Regions from separate parts of the Nocardiopsis sp. B62 genome, predicted to be linked through region 3. Evidence: predicted binding sites of a transcription regulator. Region 3 holds the regulator's gene; each other region holds the start of a gene.
What was found. The regulator LexA, encoded in region 3, represses DNA repair genes until DNA is damaged. The targets are predictions, from matches to a motif close to TCGAACANNTGTTCGA.
Positions count from the first base shown of each region.

Region 1: ruvC (crossover junction endodeoxyribonuclease RuvC) is a predicted target of LexA. The motif match lies at 2,788-2,803, and genes of this name have one in related genera.
Region 2: KBX21_RS19300 (DUF6504 family protein) is a predicted target of LexA. The motif match lies at 3,069-3,084, and genes of this name have one in related genera.

Region 1 is NZ_JAGPXK010000023.1:50,362-56,562, forward strand. Features, by position in the region: gene yajC (preprotein translocase subunit YajC) at 1-63, opposite strand, end outside; gene ruvB (Holliday junction branch migration DNA helicase RuvB) at 387-1,463, opposite strand; gene ruvA (Holliday junction branch migration protein RuvA) at 1,494-2,111, opposite strand; gene ruvC (crossover junction endodeoxyribonuclease RuvC) at 2,198-2,746, opposite strand; gene KBX21_RS20865 (NUDIX hydrolase) at 2,971-3,777, shown strand; gene KBX21_RS20870 (molecular chaperone DnaJ) at 3,848-4,969, shown strand; gene KBX21_RS20875 (hypothetical protein) at 5,028-6,014, shown strand; gene KBX21_RS20880 (adenylosuccinate synthetase) at 6,011-6,201, shown strand, end outside.
Region 2 is NZ_JAGPXK010000019.1:87,463-93,663, forward strand. Features, by position in the region: gene KBX21_RS19290 (quinone oxidoreductase) at 1-112, opposite strand, end outside; gene KBX21_RS19295 (protein kinase) at 187-2,640, opposite strand; gene KBX21_RS19300 (DUF6504 family protein) at 3,170-3,457, shown strand; gene KBX21_RS19305 (GNAT family N-acetyltransferase) at 3,536-4,153, opposite strand; gene KBX21_RS19310 (peptidoglycan recognition family protein) at 4,306-5,436, opposite strand; gene cobT (nicotinate-nucleotide--dimethylbenzimidazole phosphoribosyltransferase) at 6,121-6,201, shown strand, end outside.
Region 3 is NZ_JAGPXK010000003.1:111,069-117,269, forward strand. Features, by position in the region: gene leuS (leucine--tRNA ligase) at 1-310, shown strand, start outside; gene KBX21_RS04615 (hypothetical protein) at 393-1,010, shown strand; gene KBX21_RS04620 (hypothetical protein) at 1,007-1,678, shown strand; gene KBX21_RS04625 (alpha/beta fold hydrolase) at 1,697-2,788, opposite strand; gene lexA (transcriptional repressor LexA) at 2,838-3,569, opposite strand; gene nrdR (transcriptional regulator NrdR) at 4,179-4,655, shown strand; gene KBX21_RS04640 (vitamin B12-dependent ribonucleotide reductase) at 4,785-6,201, shown strand, end outside.

The sequences.
Region 1 (6,201 bases), on a different contig from region 3:
CATCATGCTGAAGATGCTGCCCTCCTGCTGGGCCGCGTCGGCGAGAGTGTAAATGCCCTGCACGGGGGCGTCCTTCCTGACGTTTCGTGTGGCCGACGTCTGCCGGTTCGGACACCGCGACGACCACCTTCTCGGGCCGACCGACCTCGGCGGCCGGAGTCGTACCCGATGCCTACAACGCTCGGGGGAGCCAACTCGTTCCGCCGGTGTCCGACGACACCAGACGGGGCCACTGCCCCGTCCTGGCTGGTTCGACCCAGTTTACGTGGCGCCGGTCACCGGTCACCCACCGCCCGGGGTCGGAGCGCTAACGGTTCGGACCCGGTTCGCGCACGCGCCTCATTGTGCCCGGACGGGGGCCCGCTTGTGAAGTCTCCCGGCTCCGGTCAGGGGGCGGAGGTGCCCTGACCGGCCTTGCCCGCCCCGTTCGCGGCGGGGTCGGCGGCGGCGCCGAAGGCGGCGTCCGGCGGCGGGATGATCCCCATGTGAGCCCAGGCCATCGGGGTGGCCACCCGGCCGCGCGGGGTACGGGCGAGGAATCCGGAGCGGACCAGGAAGGGTTCGGCCACCACCTCCACGGTCTCGGCCTCCTCCCCCACGGACACCGCGAGCGTGGACAGTCCCACCGGGCCTCCCCGGAAGCGGTTCATGAGCACGTCCAGGATGGCCCGGTCCAGGCGGTCCAGGCCGAGCGCGTCCACCTCGTACAGCTCCAGGGCGGCGCGGGCGTTGTCCAGGGTGAGACGGCCGTCTCCGCGCACCTCGGCGTAGTCGCGCACGCGGCGCAGGAGGCGGTTGGCGATCCGGGGGGTGCCTCGTGAGCGGCCCGCGATCTCCCCGGCCGCCTCCCCCTCCAGCGGGGCGCCGAGGAGCCCGGCGGAGCGGTGCAGGATCTGCTCCAGCTCGGCGGGCTCGTAGAAGTCCATGTGCGCGGTGAAGCCGAAGCGGTCGCGCAGCGGTGCGGGGAGCATGCCCGCGCGGGTGGTGGCCCCGACCAGGGTGAACGGGGCGATGTCCAGGGGGATGGCGGTGGCGCCGGGCCCCTTGCCGACCACGACGTCGACCCGGAAGTCCTCCATGGCGACGTAGAGCATCTCCTCGGCGGGGCGGGCCATGCGGTGGATCTCGTCGAGGAAGAGGACCTCACCCTCCTGGAGGGTGGAGAGCACGGCGGCGAGGTCGCCGGAGCGTTCGATGGCGGGGCCGGAGGTGATGCGCAGGGGCGCGCCGAGTTCGGCGGCGATGATCATGGCGAGGGTGGTCTTGCCCAGGCCCGGACCGCCGGACATCAGGATGTGGTCGGGGGCGCGGCCCCGGCGCTGGGCGCTGTGCAGGACCAGGGAGAGCTGTTCGCGCACCCGGTGCTGGCCGACGAACTCGTCCAGGTTCCTGGGGCGCAGCGCACCCTCGATCTGGTGTTCCTCGACGTCGGCTTCGGGCGAGACGGCGTCACGCTCGTACACGGGTCTTCTCCCTCCGGTTCCCGTTGGTGGCTAGGCGCGGCTGAGTTTGCGCAGGGCGCTGCGCAGCAGGACGGTGACGTCGCCGGTGTCCTCGGCCTCGGCGGCGACGGCGGAGGCGGCAGCCTCGGCGTCCTTGGTCGACCAGCCGAGGTTGACGAGGCCGGAGACGACCTGGCCGCGCCAGGCCCCGTTGGGTTCGGTGCCGCCGGAGGCGTCGGCGGGGGGCAGGGTGCCGTCGGTCATGACCGGGGCGTCGAGTTTGCCGCGCAGTTCCAGGACGATGCGCTGGGCGCCCTTCTTGCCGATGCCCGGGACGCGGGTCAGGGCGGTGGTGTCCTCGGTGGCCACGGCCTGGCGGAGGCTGTCGGGGCTGTGCACGGCGAGCATGGCCAGGGCGATGCGGGGACCGATGCCGGAGGCGGTCTGGACCTGTTCGAACAGGTTCCGCTCGTCGTCGTCGGCGAACCCGAAGAGGGTGAGGGAGTCCTCGCGGACGACGAGGCTGGTGGCCACGGTGCCCTCCTCCCCCACGTGCAGTCGGGAGAGGGCGGAGGGGGTGCACTGGACGGTCATACCGACCCCGCCGACGTCGATCACGGCGCTGGCCGCGCCGCGCGCGGCCACCCGGCCGGTGAGGAACGCGATCATCTCGTGTGGACACCGGGAGGGGTGCCCGTCTCCTTCCTTGGGGGCTGTGGTGCTGCCTGCCGTGTCGTCGCCGCTCGGCCGGGGGGCTAGCGGCCGCGTGCGCGTCGGGCCAGTTCCACCTTGCGGGCGAAATCCTGTTGGGCCTGGGCGACCCGGGCCTGGGCCCCGCCGCGCCAGATGTGGCAGATGGCCAGGGCCACGGCGTCCGCCGCGTCGGCCGGTTTCGGTGGCCCGTCGAGTCCGAGGATACGCGCCACCATGCCACCGACCTGCTTCTTGTCGGCGCGACCGTTGCCGGTGATGGCTGCCTTGGCCTCGCTGGGGGTGTGGGTGGCCACGGGGAGCCCGCGCCGGGCGGCGCAGACCAGGGCGATGCCGCTGGCCTGGGCGGTTCCCATGACGGTGCTGAGGTTGTGCTGGGCGAAGACGCGTTCGACGGCGACGGCGTCGGGCTCGTACTTGTCGAGCCACTCCTCGATGCCGCGTTCGACCTCCACCAGGCGCTGCGGGAGCGGGGTGTCGGGGCTGGTGCGGATGGCGTCGGCGGCCAGCAGGCGCAGGGGGCGGCCGATCGCGCCCTCGACGGCCCCGACCCCACAGCGGGTCAGCCCCGGGTCGATCCCCAGCACGCGCACGTCCCCACCCTGTCCTTTTCTCGTCGCCCACGGCCGCGTTCTCGAACGTCCGTTCGCACCATGCTAGCGGCGGACACCGACGGGATCGGCCGCCAGGCGCGGCGTGTCGCCCCCCGGGGGGGGTGGACGGGCGGACCGAGCGGTGCTAGGTTGAACTCACATCGAGAAAAACTCATCTTGAGAACAACCAGGGGGAAGCAGTGTCCGAGGGGATCGACGGGCCGATCGGGGACCCGCGCGGAGCGGGCGACTACGACGCGGCCGACGAGCGCAGGTACCTCGCCGACTACGACCCGAACGCGTTCGCGCCCGTCGCCGTCACCGTCGACGTGGTGGCCACGACCATCCGCGACGGAGTCCCCCACGTCCTGCTCGGCCGACGCACCCGGCAACCCCAGCGCGGTCGGTGGGCGCTGCCCGGCGGGTTCGTCCGGGCCCAGGACGGACCGGACGCCCCGGCCGACCGCGACCTGCCGGACGCCGCCCTGCGCGTGCTCACGGAGAAGACCCCCCTGCCCGCCGAACTCCACCTGGAGCAGCTCGGCACCTACGGGGCGATCGAGCGGGACCCACGCATGCGGGTGGTGTCGGTGGCGTACATGGTGTTGGCCCCCGACCTGCCCGACCCGCACACCGGCCGCGACACGGCCGAGGCCGCGTGGGTTCCGTGGACCGCCCTCGGACACGGCGACGGTGGCAGGGACCGGCACGAACTCGCCTTCGACCACGCTCGCGTCCTCGCCGACGCGGTCGAACGCGCCCGTTCCAAGCTGGAGTACACCGCGCTCGCCACCGCCTTCCTCCCGTCGACGTTCACCATCTCCGCGCTGCGCGGCGTGTACGAGGCGGTGTGGGGGCGGACCCTGCACGCCGCCAACTTCCACCGCAAGATCCAGGCCACCCCGGGGTTCGTGGACGACACCGGTGAGCTGGCCGAGCGCGGTGGCGCGGGAGGTGGCCGCCGCGCGCGGCTGTACCGGGCGGGCGGCGCCGCCCTGCTCCACCCGCCGCTGCTGCGCGGCGCCCAGTGAGGAGACGCAGCCGCAGGCAGTGAGCGGGAACCCCTGAGTACTCGTCGAGCCACACCCCGAAGGGAGACCGGTGAACGTGGAGCACAACCCCCATGGCGGACTCGACTCCGCCCTGCGTGAGCTGGGACTCGCGGCCGACCCCGCCGCGCTGTTCGGTCCCCGGCCGATCGACGGCGAGGCGATCCCCGTGGCCGCCACCGCCGCGTACCGGCGCCTGGCCCGGCTGCTCCATCCGGACACCGCGCCCGCCGAGCGCTCCGCCGAGGCGGCGGCCGGGTTCTCCCGGCTCACCGAGGCCTGGCGGCGCTACCGCACGGCGGTGGAGGGCGGCCTGGGCCTCGACGACATCACCCTCGTGGCCCGGGGACGGACCTATCACGTGAGCCGGGACGGCGCTCTGGCCAGCGGCGACGTGGCCGACCTGCATCCGGTGCGGTGGCGGGAGGGCACCCGTGGCGCGGCGCCGGACGGCCCCTGGCGGGACGGGCTGCTCAAGCTCCCCCGGGCCCCGCGCGACAACGACCTCCTCCTGGCCGAGGCAACCGCGCTGCGCCGGATCCGCGAACGAGGCGCCGAACGGTACCGGGCGTTCGCCCCGGAGCTGGTGGAGTCGGTCCGCCACCGCGACGCGGCCACGGGTGTGGAGCGGCGGGGCAACGTGCTGGGCCGGCTGTCCGGTTTCCACAGCCTCGCCGAGGTGCGGCGGGCCTACCCGGACGGGATCGACCCGCGCGACGCCGCGTGGATGTGGCGGCGACTGCTGGTGGCGCTGGGCAACGCCCACCAGTCCGGGGTCGTTCACGGCGCGGTCGTACCCGAGCACGTCCTGGTCCACCCCGAGGCGCACGGTCTCGTACTCGTGGACTGGTGCTACTCCGTCACCTTCGGCGAGCGGCGCACCGCGCCGCACGTCCCGGCGATGGTTCCGCACCGAAGGGAGACGTATCCGCCGGAGGTCGCCGAGCGCCGCCCCGCCGTGCCCGCCACCGACGTGTACATGGCCACCCGGTGCGTGGAGTTCGTGACCGACGGCCGCCTCCCCGGGCCGCTGCGGGCCCTGGCTCGCGGGTGCACGCTGCCCTCCCCGAAGAGGCGTCCCAAGGACGCGTTCGCACTGCTGGGTGAGCTGGACGAGGCGCTGGAGCGGTGCTTCGGTCCGCGCCGGTTCCGCCCCTTCCACATGCCCGCCTGAACCACCGAACCCCCGACACCCCACCCCACCCCACCAACCCGAACAGAAGGAGACGACGATGGGAAGCAGCAACTGGTCCACCGACGCCCACCACGCACGGCGGGCCTACCAGGCCTCCGCCGGAAGCAGTGGGTTCGACTACCACGACGACGTCACCAGCACCCCGCGCGACCAGTGGCGGGCCCACGCCTCGCTCGACCCGCGCGGCGTGACCATGCGTGAGAGCCGTGACTCCGAGGCGCACCCGAACTCCCTGGCGGTGTCGGTGCTCTTCGACGTCACCGGCTCGATGGGGCGCGTGCCCCGCGCCCTCCAGGCCAAGCTCCCCGACCTGTTCGGGCTGCTCCTGCGCCGGGGGTACGTGCAGGACCCGCAGATCCTGTTCGGTGCCATCGGCGACGCGACCTGTGACCGCGTACCGCTCCAGGTCGGTCAGTTCGAGTCCGGCAACGAACTGGAGGACGACCTCGGCAACATCCTGCTGGAGGGCGGGGGCGGGGGTCAGATGACCGAGTCCTACGAACTGGCGATGTACTTCATGGCCCGGCACACCGCGCTGGACTGCCTGGAGAAGCGCGGGCGGCGCGGGTACCTCTTCATCGTGGGCGACGAGATGGCCTACGGCGCGGTCAAGGCACGGGAGGTCCGGGAGGTGATCGGCGACGACCTCGACGGGGACGTGGCCCTTCCGAAGCTCTTGGAGGAGCTGCGGAGCAAGTACGAGGTGTACTTCCTCATGCCGACCGGCAGCTACCACTTCCGGGACGACCGGGTCCGGAAGTTCTGGGAACGGCACCTGGGCCAGAACCTGGTTCTGCTGGACGACCTGGACGCGGTCTGCGAGACGATCGCGGTCACCGTGGGCCTGGGTGAGGAGGCCATCGACCTGGAGGAGGGTCTGCGGGACCTGGCCGACGCCGGGTCGGACCAGGCCGACGTGGTGGGCCGGGCCCTGCGTCCGCTCGCTCGCGGACGCGGCGCGGTGGCGACCTCACCCGACCTGGAGGGGCTGGCCGGTGACGGCCCCGGGGTGGACCGGCTGTGAACGGCCGGGCGCTGACCGATGAGCACGCGATCGTCGTGGACCTGGGATTCGGCGACGCGGGCAAGGGCGTGACGGTGGACCTGCTGTGCGCGCGGGGCGGGTACGGCGCGGTGGTGCGGGCCAACGGCGGCGCCCAGGCCGCGCACAACGTGGTGACCCCTGACGGTCGGCACCACACGTTCGCCCA
Region 2 (6,201 bases), on a different contig from region 3:
CTCGGGCCTCGACGTCCACGAGTGCCTCGCCCGGGCCCGGTACGGGGGCCTCGGTCTCGGTCAACCGCAGGACCTCGGGTCCGCCGTGCTCCTCGATGACGATCGCGCGCATGGTTCTCCTCGGTGGGTGATGGGGGCCGCCACCGGGGCCGGGGCGCGGCCTTCCGCCTGCCTCGGAGTCCCGGTTCAGTCGTCGACGTTGATCCTGTGCAGAGCGTAGTCCGTGTAGAGCGCGGCGATCGGTTCGGTGCCCGGGCCGGGGCGCATGACCACGCCGACCCTCCGCCGCTCCTCGTCGTCGAGGTCGCCGTCGTCGGGCAGCGGCTGCTGGTCGGTGGCGGAGAGCACGAGTTCGTCGTTGACCCACATGCGCAGGTCGATGTACGGGTCCTCGCCGTCCTCGGCCACGTACTCGCAGGCGAGCTTGAGGTTGTTGGTGACCAGGTCGTCCACGTCGACGTCGTAGGGCAACCCCTCGACCCCGGACTCCTCGTCGAGGAGGTCGAAGGGCTCGAACCCCCTGACCTCCGAGGTCTCGGCGATCGCGGTGTCCCCGCTCTCCTCAGTCACCCGACGGATCTGCGCCTGGGCTCCGTCGAAGCGCAGGAGCGCCTCGTACATGGTGCGTTCGTCCTCGCCCGCCTGGTCCCAGCAGCGCACGCCGAAGCTGGTCTCGGCGGGGCCTTCCAGCGGAACCAGGTTGGTGCTGATGAGGACGCGGTCCGGGGTCTGCCTGTCGTAGGGGACGATCGTGCCCCGGGAGTCGTTGAGGGTGGGGTCGAGCTGGAACACCACGGCGTTCTGCTCGGCCCAGTAGCCGTCCGAGTACTCGGGGTCCTCGGGGTGGAAGGTGCGGGTTTCGGACCAACCGGGGTCGGTGGCGAAGTCCGTGACGTAGATGCTGGTGGTGTCCTCGGGCGGATCGTCCGAGCCGGAGAACAGGACGGTGGCGCCCACCCCCGCGACGAGGACGACGACGAGGGCTGCGCCGCCGATGAGCATCAGCCTGCGACGACCGCCTGGTTTCCCGCCGTTGGGCGACCCCGGGGACTGCCCGGGCCCTTGGGGGCCGTTGGGGCCGTGCGGACCGTTGGGGGCGCCGGGGCCGCCGGGCACCTCGTGGGGCGAGTTCCCGCCCGGGGGCTGGTGGTGCTGGTTCGGGCCGTACCCACCCTGGGCCACGGGCGGGTACCCGGGGTGGTGCTGCTGCGGGCCGCTGATCGGGGAGTGTCCACCGCTCGGTCCGGAATGGGCCCCTGCTCCCGACGGGTGGTGGCCGTAGCCGCCCTGCTGCGGACCGGACGGCGGGCTCTGGAACTGGGGGAGGTGGCCCTGGGGGTACCGCTGGACGTGCTCGGCGGGCGGTACCGACTGCTGGAACGGGGGCTGCTGGAACCGCGTCTGCTGATGCGGGGGCTGCTGGAACTGGTCCTGGTGGGGCGGCGTCTGCTGGTTCGGCTGGGCCTGATGGGGCGTGGAGAACCGAGGGTCCTGGTGGGGCTGATGCGGGGCCTGGAGATGATTCTGGGGCGGAGCCGAGCTCGACCGAGGCTCCGAGGGCTGCCCCTGCGGCGGGGTGACGGGCTCCGTCGGGTCCGGTGCGGGCGGGCCCTGTGGCCCGGCGCCCGCGGCGGGGACCGTGGGCCGACCCTCCGGCGGCGCCTCCACCGGCGTGGTGGCGTCCTCGACCGGTACCTGGTCCTGAAGCACGGGCTCGGTGGGCTCCGGAGGTCGGCCGGGCACCGGGGTGCTGCTCGGCGGAGCCCACGAGGTGCTGATCGTGCGCCGTACCTCCGCCTCTCCCGGCTCCTGCTGGCCGGTCAGGCGGGCCAGCAGTTGCTTGGACGTGGGGCGGTTCTCCGGCTTCTTGTCCAGCGCTGCCCCGACCAGGTCCAACAGGCTCGGGTCGAGCCCGTCCAGCTTGGGCGGCGCGGTGGAGATGTTGTGCAGCACCGCGGGGACGGTGCCCGCGTCGAAGGGCGCACGGCCGGTCCCCGCGAAGGCCACCAGGCAGCCCCATGCGAAGACGTCGGCCGCCGCCGTGGCCTGTTCTCCCAGGATCAGTTCGGGCGCCATGTAGGAGGGGGTGCCCATGAGCTGGCTGGACCGGGTGACCGCACCGCCGGAGTCGTCCAAGGCGCGGGCGATCCCGAAGTCGATCACCTTCGGGCCGACGGGAGACAACAGGACGTTGGCGGGCTTGAGGTCCCGGTGCACGATCCCCGAACCGTGGATCGCCGTCAACGCCGCCGCCACACCCATGGCCAGACCGTCCAGGGTTCCGCCGCGCATCGGTTCGCCGCCACGGACCGCCTGGTCCAGGTTGGGCCCGGGCACGTACTCCGAGACGATGAAGAGGGGTTCGCCCTCCAACCGGGCGTCGATGACTCCGGCGGTGGAGAAGCGGGCGACCCGGCGGGCGGAGGCGACCTCGCGGGCGAACCGCAGCCGGAAGGACTCGTCGTCGGCCAGGTCGGGGTGGATCAGTTTGACGGCCACGGAACGGTCGGCGGCGTCCCTGGCCAGGTACACGGTGCCCATACCACCGCGTCCCAGGCGGCCGACGATCCGATAGCCGTCGAGTTCGCGCGGATCGCCTGCGCGCAGGGGTTTACCGCTTTCGTGTCCGTTGGACGTCACAGTTGGGGGTCCCTTGTATGGATCGTGTGATTCGCGCGTATCAGCGTACCGATCTCGACACGCCGTGCGCGTTCCGGTTGTCCCGGCCGTTCCGGGCGTTGAAGCGGGCCGGAACTGGGCCGATTCGAGCTGTCGTGGGCGGTGCACCGGGCGGGGGCGGGGCTCGGGGGCGGGAGGTGGCGGTCAGCCCCAGCCGGGCGCGTCCAGCCGAAGGCTCCCGAAGAGGCGGGCCGACCGTCGGTCGGATCGGCGGTACGCGGCCGGAGGGGACCGGCCGAGGTTGTCGAGGGACGTTCGGTCAGGGACACGGATGAGCGCGCCTGCCGGGCGCCGACCAGGCGGCGGAGCTCACGGGCCGTGCAGGTGCTACCCGAGGTGATGTCGAGAACGCGCAAACAGTTCCAAGGAAGCACCGCTTTCGATAGGATTCGAATACTTGTTCGAATGCCTGGCCGTACTTCCCCACGGGTGGGCCCTTCCGGCGGTGTGCGCTCGTACACGGCCGGACACCAGCAGGAGGAGTCGGTCGATGGTGGGGGGAACTGTCGTGGGACGGTACTTCGGGGCGAAGGTCGCGGTCGTCGAGGACGAGGGCCGACCCACCCGTTTCACCTGGGAGGGCCGGGTGTACGGCATACGCAGGATCATCGACCACTGGGTCACGCTGCGCCGCGACTGGACCCCCGGCGCGGGTTCCCAGGTGCCCGAACGCGGACACTGGCGGGTGGAGGCGGGTTCGGCCTACGCGCAGGGTGTGTACGAGCTCCGGCACGACACCTCCACCGGCGAGTGGTCGCTCAGCCGGGTGTGGGGCTGAGCGCAGACCGCTGGAGCCACCGCGGTCGCGTCGGGGAACCGGGGGCCACCGGTGGTCGGGGGCTCGGGGCGGTGGCCGTCACGGCCCGACCCGGTCGGGAAGGGGAAGCAGCCCCGGGCCACGGCCGACATCGCCCGGGACGAGGCCGAACGAGGCCAGGTCCGACCTGCCCTCGTGCAGGGGCATCGCGTTGCGGTCGGTGCCCTCGCGGACGAAACCGGCGGCCTCGGCCACCCGGCACGAACCGGTGTTGCCCGTGGCGGCCTTGAGCTCCACCCGCTGGAAACCCTGCCCGAGGGCCCACCGGGACACGGCCACGACCGCCTCGGTGGCCAACCCACGGCCACGGCCCCACGGCGAGATCCAGTAACCGATCTCGGTGACCATGGCGGCCCACTGCGTGCGCAGCAGCGCCACGGAACCGGTGAACCGGCCCGTCGCCCTGTCCACCACGGCCCAGTGCTGGCCGTCGCCGCCGGTCCGGATGGCCGGGGCGACGTTCAGACAGAAGTGCTCCGCCGACTCCCGGGTGTAGGGCAGCCCGGGCGCGGGCAGCGGAATCCACCGCTGGAGCTCGGGGTCCACGCACGAGGCGTGCACGTCGTCGATGTCGTGTTCGAGCAGGGATCGCAGGCGCAGGCGCTCGGTCTCCAGGATGACCGCGGGCATGATCGGAGCGCTCTGGACTGTGGCCATGCGTGTGTTCCCCCTGTGCGTACGAACCGCCGGGTGGTTCCGGGCACCGATCAAGATACGGCGTCACACGGGCGTGTGGAACCGGGTTCCGTCAACCCGCACCCCTGCTCGTCCCGGCGGTGGGGTGCCGGAACGCCCCACCGCCACGGGGTTCAGAGCAGACCGTTGACGACCCTCTGGCGGATGACCGTGTCGAACACCTCGGAGAAGGTGTTGCCCGGACACTCGGTCTGGAGCCAGTCCCGGTGTCGGGCCACCGCCTCCTGCTCGGTCGCCGCACCGGTGTCCGGGTGCACGTACTCGATCCGCTCGGCCGCGTCCACGCCGGTGAGGGCGCACAGGACCCGCAGGACGTCCACCAGCGAGTCCTGGGCCGCCTGCGTCGGCAGCTCGTGGGTGAAGTCGCCGAGCAGGCACACGCCGATGTTGCCGTGGTTGAACCCGAACGCGTGGCCGGCCGTCACCGACTCCGCCAGGCCCGGCAGGGGGACCCCTCGGAAGATCGGGAGGCCGCCACCCGAGTGGCGACCCTCGTAGATCCCGCCCTCGGGGTCGATCAGCAGGTGGTAGCCGACGTCGCCCCACTCCTGCTGAACGGCGTGCAGGTGGTAGACGGCGCGCACGTCCGCCGAGTGGTCGTCCGTGGTCGCCATCGCCGTGTGGTGCACGGTCAGCGCCTGAACCGGGTGGAACTGGGCGGCCCAGAGGTCGTTGCCGTCCTCGTCGAAGCGCAGCGACTCGTCGGCGCCCCACCCCGCCCGGGTGCGCACCCGCAGGACGGAACCGCCGGAGAGGGTGGTGACCCCCTCGTCCTCGGCGGAGAGCGACACCCGCTCCTGTCCGCCGAGCCGCAGCTCCTCACCGTCGTGCAGGTTCAGGGCGGTCAGGTCGGCGCCGTCCGCGCCGCGCACCTCGTAGCCGGTCGCTCCCTCGGGGGCGCGCGCCATGGCCGAGGCCGAGGGAGGCAGGTGCTCGGGTCCGGCCGTGTGGAAGTGCAGGTCCTGCCAGCCGCCCAGTCCCTCCGCGGTCTCGAAGCGCACCGCGGCGTTCTCGGAGACGGCGTCGGGCGCCTGGGTGGCGGAGACGAGGTCGAAGCGGCGCTTTGGGCGGACGATGGCACCGGTGGCGTCGGCCGGTTCGCTGAGGATCCTGGGCGCCGTCAGGGCGGCGGAGGACTCCCCAGTGGTCCGTGCGGAGGCGGTGGCGGAGGCGAGCAGCGCGGGGGCGAACGCGGAGAGGCCGGTCACGGTGGTGGCACCGGCGAGGAAGTGACGCCGTCGCATGGCGAGTTCCGTTCCGTTTGGGGGTGGGTACCGGGATCAGGGGTGTTCGGGTACCGGCAAAGAGTGCCACAGGGCCGTGTCGCACGGCGTTCGACGCGCTTGCGAGGCGGGACCGGCCCAGGCCGAAGCCCACAGCCCGCTCCGCCCCCTGGTGGTCCCCTGGGCTCAAGGAGGTGGACGGGAGCGGGTCGAGGTCCGGTCCTGGCCGCAACCCGCTCCCGGGACGAGCCGAAAGCCCTCCCCTGGGCCGATACGTGGATCTGAGAACCAGAAAATGTACGGAGGGTGTTCGACTGGTCGCACAGCGAGATTGCGTGGTGTGTATGCTCCTTCGTGCCCGTCGTTTCCCCTGTTCAGTTGGGGTTACTAGGGTGTTGCCGAGTAGGCCTCCGGGGCCCCGTGCCGTGCCTCCACGGGGTGACGTAGGGCCGCGAACCGGGCGCGAACCCCCTCCGGTTCCCGTCCGGGACTCCCGTACACAGCCCGTCCCCACGCCTTCTCTGGCACAGTTGATGGTGACTTGAGGACCCCGGCACTTCCGCTGGGGCGAGCCGTTCCGGGTCGGGGGGACCCGTGCGAGCGGCATGACCGCCGCGGACTACGCTGGTCCGAATCCCTAACGGACCAGGTGGAACCGGGCAGCTCACAGACCTCTTCTTCTCTTCTCTTCTTCGGGGAGCGATCATGACCAACGACGACCGCGAGGAATCCCGTCGCGGTGAGCAGGAGGGCGCGTGGCAACGGGGCAGCGGACCCGTGCCCGGC
Region 3 (6,201 bases):
CGTCGCCCTGTCCCTGTTCGCGCCCTACGTCGCGGAGGAGGGCTGGGAGAAGCTGGGCCACAGCGGCTCGGTGGCCGTCGGCAACTGGCCCGAGGCCGACCCGGCGCTGCTGGTCCAGGAGTCCGTCACCTGCGTGGTGCAGGTGCAGAGCAAGGTCCGCGACAAGCTGTCGGTGTCCCCCGACATCGACGCCGCCGAGCTGGAGCGCCTGGCCCTGGCCTCGGAGAAGGCCCAGAGCTTCATCGGTGACAAGACCGTGCGCAAGGTGATCGTCCGCGCGCCCAAGCTGGTGAACATCGTCGTCGGTTGATCCGTCGCACGGGGCGGTGGTCGCGCTGGCGACCACCGCCCTCTACCTTGGGCGTGACAACTGATTGGGAGGCGGTGGCCGGGTGGGCTCTGCGACGGGTTCCGGACCCAGACCCTGGGTGCGGGCGGCGATCGTGGTGACGGGCACGGTGGCGGTCTCCGCCGCCGCCGTCGGAGGCGGTCTCTGGTTCACGGGGAACGACCCGGACCAACCCCGGGGCGGTGACGCCCACACCACGGCGCCACCGTGCGGCGTGGTCCCGGAGGAGGCGATCACCGAGGCGCTGCCCGGTGCCGTCCTGGAAACGGACGACGGCGGCCCCCTCGCGGGCGGCGAGGGCACCGCGTGCGTGTGGACCACGGCCGGACTCGACGCCGAGGAGCAGGGTGTGCTGCGGGTGGACCTGTCCGCGCGCTTCACCGACGCCTCCGCCGAACCGGCCGTGACCGGCGACGAGTCCGCCTCCCGGGCCCAGACCGCGATGGCCCCGGCTCGCGGTCGTTCCGTGGTCCTGGGATCCGGCGCCGAGGCGGAGGTCTGGCGCGGCCAGGTCCCCGGTACCGCCGAACTCGCCTTCCACAGCGACAACCTGCTGGTCCGCGTCTCCTACAGCGCCATGGACGAGGACGACCCCGTGTCCTACGACCGCGCCAGCGAGACCGTCGTCGCCTTCGCCGAACAGCTGGGAGAGGCCCTGTGAGCACCCCCCACTCCGGGCCCCCGCCCGCCTTCGCGCAGTCGGAGGACCCCGGAGCCACCCCGCCGCAGAGCCGGGGACTGGCCGTCACCCTCCTCGTCGTCCTGATCCTGGCCGTGCTGGCGCTCGCCGCATGGCTCACCTGGTACCTGCTGCGCGACAGTGTGGAACTGGGCGAGTTCGAGGCCGCGCCCGAGTGCGGGATCGGTGAGACCGAGACCCTCGAGGAGTCGGTGCCCGGCTACGAGAGTGAGATCGAGGAGACCGTCGGCACCGGCCAGGACCCCTTCGGGGCGGGCTGGCAGTGCCGCTGGGCCACTCCCGAGGGAGCGGGCGCCTCCGTGCCGTCCGCCGCCACCCTCGTCCTGGTCGCCGCCCCGGTCGAGGGTGGCGTGGAGACCGCCGCCGAGACCCTGCGCTCCACCGCCGGGGAGAACGACACCCAGCCCGTGGAGGGCCTGGGGGACGAGGCGCTCACGTGGGTCGAGGACGGCGCCTTCGAAGTGGGATGCGTGGGTGTGCGGGTCTCCAACCTGTACGTGGAGTCCTGCTACACCGCCGCCACCGACTACGACGCGATCGGTTCCATGGACGGTGAGGCCGCCGCCGAGGAGGCCGAGCTCCTCGCCCGCGCCGTCGTCGACGAGCTGCCCGCACCCGCGGACGACTAGCGGATCGTTCCGGGTCGGCTACCAGAGACCGTCGAGGAACCCCTCCAGCGCCGGGGTGACGTCGGGGGAGAAGGCACGGTCCGCGTCGAGGGCGGCGGCCCCGGGGGAGTCGTCGTACTCGCGCAGGATGTGGTCGACCCCCGACAGGTCCACCCGCTCGGCGCCGTCCAGGCCGGTCATGAGCCGGTCGACCTCCTCCTCGTTCACCTGGGCGTCCTGGTCGCCCCACAGGACCAGCACCGGGGTGTCCCCGGGCAGGCCCTCGGCCAGTTCCACGGGGTCGAAGGAGTCGATCCAGGTCAGGTAGTCCGCGCTGTTCTCGTCGAACAACCCCGTGGCGTCGCTCTCGGGCAGCTCCCCGCCCGCGCGCACGGCGGCCCGGCCCGCCCGCAGGTCCGAGAGCATCTGCGCCGCGGTCACCTCGCCGACGCCGCCCTGGGCCTCGGCGGTGCGGATCTGCTCGGACACCTGGCGGTCGATGAGGTCCAGCATGCGGGTGCCCGGCGGAGCGGCCAGCACCAGAGCGGGTTCGGCGTCGAGGAGTTCGTGGGCGCGCAGCGCGTACAGGGCACCCTCACTGTGGCCCAGGATGACCGTGCGCTCGGGGTCCACCTCGGGCTGGGCGACCAGCTCCGTGTAGGCGGCGGCCATCTGCCGGTCGAAGACGAGGGGGTCGACCGGCTGGTCGAGGGCCTCCTCCTCGGCCTCGCTCATGTCCGCCGGGTCCGCGCTGCCGAACTTGTCGTAGCGCAGCGAAGCGGCACCCGCACCGCTCAGCACCCGGGCGAGGTTCAGGTTGGTGTTGGCCTCCGGGCGCGCGGCGCCGTTGCCGTCCCGGTCGGTGGGACCGCTGCCGGAGACGATGAGCACCCCCGGGACGGAGCCCTCACCGGCGCCGGAGGGAGCGGTGAAGGTGCCCGGCACCGTGAACCCGCCACCCTCGAAGGAGACCTCGCGCTCCTGCCCGGCCGCACCGGGCAGCGCGGGCCCGTCGCCGTCGCTGGGCGCGCAGGCGGAGACCAGCAGGGCCCCGGCGACCAGGGCCGAGGCCAGGGCGGCGCGGGGTCGGCTCGGGGAAGGGGACACGGGGGCGGAGGCAGGTGTCGACACGCCCTCAGCGTATCGGCACGCCCACCACCCCCGGCTCGGGGACCTGGGCTCAGACCCGGCGCATGACCGTGACGACCTTGCCGAGGATGGTGGCCTCGTCTCCCTGGATTGGGTCGTAGGCGTCGTTGCGCGGCATCAGCCACACGTGCCCGTCCGGCTCCCGGCGCAGCACCTTGACGGTGGCCTCGTCGTCCAGCATCGCCGCGACGATGTCACCGTTCTCGGCGGTCTGCTGCTGACGGACCACCACCAGGTCACCATCGGTGATCGCGGCGTCGATCATGGAGTCACCGACCACCGTGAGCATGAACAGACGGCCCTCGCCGACCAGCTGGCGCGGCAGCGCCAGGACGTCCTCCACGGCCTCCTCGGCCAGGATCGGGCCACCGGCGGCGATCCGACCGACCAGCGGCACCGAGGCCGCCCGGGTGGAGTCGGCGGTGAGCTCCTCCTGGGTGAGGGTCTGGGAGGCCTCGCGGCCCGGGGTGCGCAGCTCCACGGCGCGCGGCCGGTTCTGGTCCCGGTGCAGGTAGCCCTTGCGCTGGAGCACCTTGAGCTGGTGCGCCACGCTGGAGGGGCTGGACAGGCCGACCGTGTCGCCGATCTCCCGGATGGACGGCGGGTACCCCCGTTCCCGGACGTAGCGCTGGATGCAGTTGAGGACACTCTGCTGACGTGCGGTGAGCTTGGGGGTGTCGGACCCGGACGGGCCCGGGTCGCCGACGGGCGAAAGAACGGTGGTGGGTCCGGAGCCGACGGCTCCGGGGTTCTCCTCCGGCACGGCCGGGCCTCCTCGGTGTTCGGTTCGGTCAGGGCCTGTGTGTGGCCGGATCGGCCACGCGGACCGGACGGCGAAGCCGGTGTGAAATCAAGGTCAACTTTAGTCGTTGCACACGGTGATATCAAACAAGCGTTCGAGAACGTGTGGACGAGGGCGCGTGGGGATTTCGCATTGTGTTTTCGCGCCCCGATTTCCGGGGGTCCGGACTTATGTGTGTACACGCGCGCCGTGGCCGTTGTCCGGGGAATGTGCGATCCGGTATGGGGTTCGTCTCGCCGTGCCCCGCCGCCACTCCGTGCTCGCGGGAGAGGGGGGAATTCGGTCGGCGCCGAGGTGTGGCGGGCGTCGAGCCGCGCGCCCGCGCCCCCTTATCCTTGGATTCGGCTCCCGGAGCCGCACATCCCCGTTTCCACCTCCTCGAACCCCGTTCCTCGGCCGCCCCTGTTCCAGGGTTTGGGGACACGCCGTCGGCAGGGTTGCGGGTGTCCGCCCCGGCGCCTAGGTTCGACCACAACATCTGGTGTTGACATGGGGGCTGTGGTCAATAAGTTGTGGTTAAGTAGACCTCCAGGGTTGTTGGTCGGGTACAGGAAAGCCAGGTGAACCGGGATGCACTGTCCGTTCTGCCGTCATCCGGACACCAGGGTGATCGACAGCAGGTCCACCGACGACGGCGCGGCCATCCGGCGCCGCAGGACCTGCCCCGTCTGTGAGCGACGCTTCACCACGCAGGAGACCGTCCTGCTGATGGTGGCCAAGCGGTCCGGGGTCACCGAACCCTTCAGCCGCACCAAGATCATCGCCGGGGTGCGCCGCGCCTGCCAGGGCCGCCCCGTCTCCGAGGACGCCCTCGCCAAACTCGGCCAGCGGGTCGAGGAGGAGATCCGCGGCCGGGGTGTGGCCGAGGTGCCCGCCCACGAGATCGGCCTTGCCATCCTGGGTCCCATGCGTGACCTGGACGAGGTCGCCTACCTGCACTTCGCGAGCGTCTACCGTGGGTTCGAGAGCCTCGCCGACTTCGAGGCCGAGATCGCGAGCCTGCGGGAGGACCGCGAGGGGGAGCCCGCGGTCGACACCACCGGGTAACCCCGGCGACCGCCGCATGGTGGGTGGAGAGCCCGGCCGAGACCGTGCCTTCCGCACCACCCCGAACACACATGAACGTCCGCGCGGTCACCGCCGGGTCCGCGCATGACCTTCGGGGGAGAGGTCGCCATGACGCGAAGGACGAACGGCACGACCAGGCGCCGGGGCAAGGGCCTGACGATCGGCCGGGTCAACACCACCGAGGGCGTCCATCCGTACGACACCCTCGAATGGGAACTCCGCGACGTCGTCATGACCAACTGGCGCGACGGCACCGTCAACTTCGAGCAGCACGGCGTCGAGTTCCCCGTCACCTGGTCGGTGAACGCCACCCAGATCGTGACGAGCAAGTACTTCCGGGGGGCCGTCGGCACTCCCGAGCGCGAGTCGAGCCTCAGACAGCTCATCGACCGCGTCGTCGGCGTCTACACCAGAACCGGCCGCGAACACGGCTACTTCGCCTCGGACCAGGACGCCGAGGTCTTCGACCACGAACTCAAGTACGCCCTGGCCCACCAGCTCTTCAGCTTCAACTCCCCGGTCTGGTTCAACGTCGGCACCACCTCCAGGGCCCAGGTCTCCGCGTGCTTCATCCTCTCCGTGGAGGACACCATGGAGTCGATCCTGGAGTGGTACAAGGAGGAGGGGCTGATCTTCAAGGGCGGCTCCGGCGCGGGGGTGAACCTGTCGCGCATCCGCTCCAGCAGGGAGCTGCTGTCCTCCGGGGGCTCCGCCTCGGGGCCGGTCTCCTTCATGCGCGGCGCCGACGCCTCCGCCGGGACCATCAAGTCCGGCGGCGCCACCCGCCGGGCGGCCAAGATGGTGGTGCTCGACGTGGACCACCCCGACATCGAGGAGTTCGTCGGGGCCAAGGCGCGCGAGGAGCACAAGATCCGCGCGCTCCGGGACGCGGGCTTCGACGTCGACCTGGGCGGCGACGACATGTTCAGCGTCCAGTACCAGAACGCCAACAACTCCGTCCGCGTGTCCGACGCGTTCATGCGCGCGGTGGAGACCGGCTCCGGGTTCGGCCTGACCTCCCGCACCACGGGCGAGGTCATCGCCACCGTCGACGCCAAGGAGCTCTTCCACCGCATGGCCGCCGCCGCGTGGGAGTGCGCGGACCCGGGCATCCAGTACGACGGCACCATCCAGGACTGGCACACCAACCCCGAGACCGGCCGCATCAGCGCGAGCAACCCCTGCAGTGAGTACCTCAGTCTGGACGACTCGTCCTGCAACCTGGCCTCGATCAACCTGCTGAAGTTCCTACGCGAGGACGACACGTTCGACGTCGAGGGGTTCACCCGGCTCACCGAACTCGTGATCACCGCGATGGACATCTCCATCACCTTCGCGGACTTCCCCACGGAGAGGATCGGCGAGACGACACGGGCCTACCGGCAGCTGGGGATCGGGTACGCCAACCTCGGCGCGCTGCTGATGGCCACCGGCCACGCCTATGACTCCGAGGGCGGACGGGCCGTGGCCGCCGCCGTCACCTCGCTGATGACCGCGGCCGCCTACCGCCGAAGCGCCGAACTGG